2 regions of the Streptomyces sp. R33 genome follow, and region 2 is predicted to be linked to the other one. Evidence: predicted binding sites of a transcription regulator. Region 2 holds the regulator's gene; the other holds the start of a gene.
The links. Region 2 encodes HspR, which represses chaperone genes until heat shock. Its sites were predicted from a motif close to TTGAGNNNNNNNNNCTCAA; they were not measured.
Positions count from the first base shown of each region.

Region 1 (2,386 bases), 1.0 Mb from region 2:
CGCCCGTACGCGCGAACGCTTCACTGGCACCGCCCCGGAACCGCGGGCGGGGCTGCGCGGGGGCCACATGCCGGGCGCGGTGAACCTGCCGTTCGGGGACCTCCAGCGTGGCGGCGGCCTGATGCGGCCCGCCGGGGAACTCCGCGAGGCCTTCGCCGCGTTGACCGGCGACCGGGAGCGGCTGTACTTCAGCTGCGGCTCGGGAGTGACGGCGTGCGTCCTGGCCCTCGGGGCCACGCTGGCCGGCTACTCCTCCCTGGCGGTGTACGACGGCTCGTGGACGGACTGGGCGATGCGCCCGGAGCGGCCTGCGGTGACGGGCCGGCGGGGGCAGCTCTTCGGAGCCTCGGAGGACCGCTTCACAGGACCCGCGACGGGCGACGAGCGGTTCCTGCTCACGGACGTCCTGGCGGCGCAGCGCGCGACGCTGGAGCTGAAGTGCGCCGGCCTCGAGGCGGAGCCCCTGGCCCGCCGCTCCGTGGAGCCGTCCACGCTCTCGCTGCTCGGCCTGGTCCGGCACCTCGCGGACGTGGAGCGCCGCTGGTTCCGCCTGGTCCTGGCGGGGCAGGAGGCGCCGGCCCTGTTCTCGTCGGAGGCGGACCCGGACGGCGACTTCGACGGTGCGGCGTCCGGGCCGGGGGCCGTCGCTGCGGCGTGGGAGGCCTGGCGGGAGGAGGTGGCGTTCGCGGAGTCGTTCACGGCCGCCGCGCCCGACCTGGACGTGGAGGCCGAGGACGAGTGGCGCGGGAAGGTGTCGCTGCGCTGGGTGCTGATCCACATGATCGAGGAGTACGCCCGCCACAACGGCCACGCTGACCTGCTGCGCGAGCGGATCGACGGAGCGATCGGCGTCTGAATCCGGTGCGTCCGGTGGAGGGGGCTGGGGGCTGGGGGGCTACCCCCACCCCGAGGCCGGGTACGGCCCCCACCGGCAGCGGCCCGGCTGCGCACCAGAGTGGTTCGCATGCCTTCCCACATCACGTCATTCCGCTTCAGCCGGACGGTGGTTGTCGCCCTCGCCGCCGGACTGCTGCTCTACGGCTGCTCCTTCGAGGACACCGGGAAGAAGACGGCGACCGCCGACGCCACGGTCGCCGAGCCCGTCACGTCGGTCGACGTGAAGGACGCGCGGCGCGGCTCCATCGAGGTGGCCCCCGGCACCGGCCCGGGGGTCACCATCCACCGACGCCCGCCTGGCCTTCGCGAAGCCCCCGACGTCGGTGACGGCGAAAACCCCCGCGGGCCGAGCGGCGCTGCGCGCCCTCCGGGTGCAGCCGCCGTCGGAATCCGTGTTCGCCGGAGGCGAACGGGGGTTGGGGAACATTGGGGGGCGCACATGCATTGAGTCGGCATAGCTCAACTTCACTGCCGGAGGGAAGATCATGGCTTCGACGTCCGTAACGCTCACTCTGCCCGTGCTGCCGCTCGACGACGAGGTCGTGCTGCCTGGGATGGTCGTTCCGCTGGACCTGTCCGACGCCGAGGTACGGGGGGCCGTCGAGGCCGCCCAGGCGGCGGTCCGGAGCGGGAAGCCCCGGGTGCTGCTCGTGCCGCGGGTCGACGGGAAGTACGCCGGCACCGGTGTGCTCGGGACCGTCGAGCAGGTGGGGCGGCTCTCCGACGGGGACCCCGGGGCGCTCATCCGCGGAGTCGGCCGCGTCAGGATCGGGGCCGGGACCACCGGGCCCGGGGCGGCGCTCTGGGTCGAGGGCGAGAGCGTCGACGAGAGGCTGGCCGATCCGCTGCCCGGGTCCGTCACCGAGCTCGTCAAGGAGTACAAGGCGCTCGCCACCAGCTGGCTCAAGAAGCGCGGGGCCTGGCAGGTCGTCGACCGGGTCCAGCAGATCGAGGGGGTGTCCGCGCTCGCGGACAACTCCGGGTACTCGCCCTTCCTGACCGTGGCCCAGAAGGTCGAACTGCTCGAGACCGCCGACCCCGTGGCACGCCTCAAGCTGGCCGTCTCCTGGCTCCGCGACCACCTCGCCGAGCAGGACGTCGCCGAGTCCATCGCCAAGGACGTCCAGGACGGCGTCGAGAAGCAGCAGCGCGAGTTCCTGTTGCGCCGCCAGCTGGAAGCCGTGCGCAAGGAACTGCGCGAGCTGAACGGGGAGAAGGACGGAGAGGAGTCCGACGACTACCGGGCGCGCGTCGAGGGCGCCGACCTCCCCGAGAAGGTGCGGGAGGCCGCGCTCAAGGAGGTCGACAAGCTGGAGCGGTCCAGCGACCAGTCCCCGGAGGGCTCCTGGATCCGCACCTGGCTGGACACCGTGCTGGAACTGCCCTGGAACGAGCGCACCGAGGACGAGTACGACATCCGCGGGGCCCGCGCCGTCCTCGACGCCGAGCACGCCGGGCTGAGCGACGTGAAGGACCGCATCACCGAGTA
Region 1 is NZ_CP165727.1:3,250,237-3,252,622, reverse strand. Features, by position in the region: partial or broken gene AB5J51_RS14605 (sulfurtransferase) at 1-322, shown strand, start outside; gene AB5J51_RS14600 (DinB family protein) at 314-856, shown strand; gene AB5J51_RS14595 (hypothetical protein) at 1,036-1,179, opposite strand; gene lon (endopeptidase La) at 1,383-2,386, shown strand, end outside.
Region 1: a site for HspR is predicted at 1,342-1,360, ahead of lon (endopeptidase La). Genes of this name have one in related genera too.

Region 2 (2,386 bases):
GGGTGACCCCGGCAAGTCCCAGACCGGCCACAGCCGAGAAGATGACGGTGGCAAGCGCCGAGCGAAGCATTCTCTTGTTCATGGTCGGCTTCGTCCTCACTTGATGAAATCCTCTCCCCCGCCTGTCAGACGATGGCTCATTCAGGCACATCACTGCCACAGGGACGATGCATCATGTTCTTGCATGTTCAGGACCCTGGGGGGTGGAGATTTGACCATAAACAGAACAAAAGCGACACATCCCCACTCGGTCACGGAGCTGTGCAGCGAGGGGGCACGGCTCTACACGAGCGCGCTGAGGACCGGACGTATCGCACGTGGGGATGTCAAAACGGCACCCTGCCTGCTCGATCTGGCGCTGTTGCAGCCAGATCCTGATGACGCCAATTCGCTCCGTCCGGTTCCACCGGCGGTGGCACTCGCACAGCGGCTGCATCCGATCGAACGGGAGATCCGCGACAGACGCCGGGATTCTCTCGAACTGTCCGAGGCTTTCGAGCCGTTTCTCGCCATCAGTGCGCAGAATCCGGCAAGCACCCATGCCATCACCGTGCTCGAAGGCTTCGACCCCATCAACGCGGCCCTCAACCTCGCCACCGCCGAATGCCACACCGAGATGCTGACCATCCAGCCCGGCGGCGCCCGCCCCAGCCTCGAGCTCACGGAGGCCCTTGAGCGCGACCAGCCGCTGACCGACCGCGGTGTCCGGATCCGGACCCTCTACCAGCACACCGTCCGGCACAGCCGCGGCACGCTCGCGTACGTCGACCTCCTCAAGGCCGGCAAGGTCGAGGTGCGCACGCTGGAGGAGCTCTTCGAGCGCCTCATCATCTTCGACCGGACCGTCGCCTTCATCCCGGCCAGCGACGACCGCCAGGTCGCCCTGGAGCTGCGCCACCCCGGGCTGGTCGACTACCTCATCAAGGTCTTCGAGCAGCTGTGGCACCGCGCCGTGCCCCTCCAGGAGGAAGTAACGTACCAGCACACCCGCGGGGGCATCTCGGGCGTGCAGCGCACCATCGCACAGCTCCTCATCGAGGGCCACGTCGACGAGGCCATCGCCCGCCGGCTGGGCATGAACGTACGGACCTGCCGCGCGCACATCGCGAAGCTCGCCAGCACCCTCGGCAGCGGCAGCCGCGCCCAACTCGGCTTCCTCATCGCCCGCTCCGGGATCCTCGAGGACGAGGGCGACTGAAACGCACCGGAACGCATCAGGCCCCGCCCGGGGTTCCCGGGCGGGGCCTGTGCGTTCGCTCGCTGGTCAGTCGCCCTGGCGCTTCGGCGCCGGGCGCCAGACGACCAGGGCGTTGCCCGCCACCGGCGGCTGGTACTTGACCAGATCCCGCCGGTACGAGGCGTGCACCTGGGCCTCGCGCTGCTGGAGCACGGCCGCCGCGCCGTCCACCGCCGCCGAGAGCTCGGCCACGCGCTGCTGGAGCGCCGCGACCTGGTTCTCCAGCTCGATGATCCGCTTGATGCCGGCCAGGTTGATGCCCTCGTCCTGGGACAGCGTCTGCACCGTGCGGAGCAGTTCGATGTCGCGGGCCGAGTAGCGCCGGCCGCGGCCGGCCGTCCGGTCCGGGGAGACCAGGCCGAGGCGGTCGTACTGGCGCAGGGTCTGCGGATGCAGGCCCGAGAGCTGGGCGGCCACCGAGATCACGTAGACCGGGGTCTCGTCGGTCAGTTCGTACGCCCCGCTGCCGAACCGCGGCGGTCGTCGGCGGCCGTCCATGTCATGCTCCCTTCGCGGACTCGAACAGCACGGCGCGCGGGTCCTCCGACTCCGTCGCGTCGCGGTACATCTCCAGCGCCTCGCGGGCCTTGTCCGACAGCGAGGCCGGAACGGAGACCTCCACCGTCACCAGCAGGTCCCCGCGGGTGCCGTCCTTGCGGACGGCTCCCTTGCCGCGGGCCCGCATCGTGCGCCCGCTGGGGGTGCCCGGCGGGAGCTTCAGCGTCACCGGGGGGCCGTTCAAGGTCGGGACCTTGATGTCGGCGCCCAGGGCGGCCTCGGCGATCGTCACCGGGACGGTGACGGTCAGGTTGTCGTCCTTGCGGCCGAACACCGGGTGGCTGTCCACATGGACGACGACGTAGAGGTCGCCGGCGGGACCGCCGCGCTCGCCCGGAGCGCCCTTGCCGCGCAGCCGGATCCGCTGGCTGTCGGACACGCCGGCCGGGATCCGGACCTGCATGGTGCGGGAGGACTTGGCCCGCCCGCTGCCCTTGCAGACGTCGCAGGGGGTCTCCGCGATCAGGCCGCGGCCCTTGCAGTCCGCGCAGGGGTCGGTCAGCGAGAAGCCGCCGCCGCTGCCCCGCGAGACCTGGCCGGTGCCGACGCAGGTCGGGCACACGCGCGGCGTGCCGTTCTTGTCGCCGGTGC
Region 2 is NZ_CP165727.1:4,274,031-4,276,416, forward strand. Features, by position in the region: gene AB5J51_RS19500 (hypothetical protein) at 1-82, opposite strand, end outside; gene AB5J51_RS19505 (helix-turn-helix transcriptional regulator) at 185-1,198, shown strand; gene AB5J51_RS19510 (heat shock protein transcriptional repressor HspR) at 1,265-1,735, opposite strand; gene dnaJ (molecular chaperone DnaJ) at 1,737-2,386, opposite strand, start outside.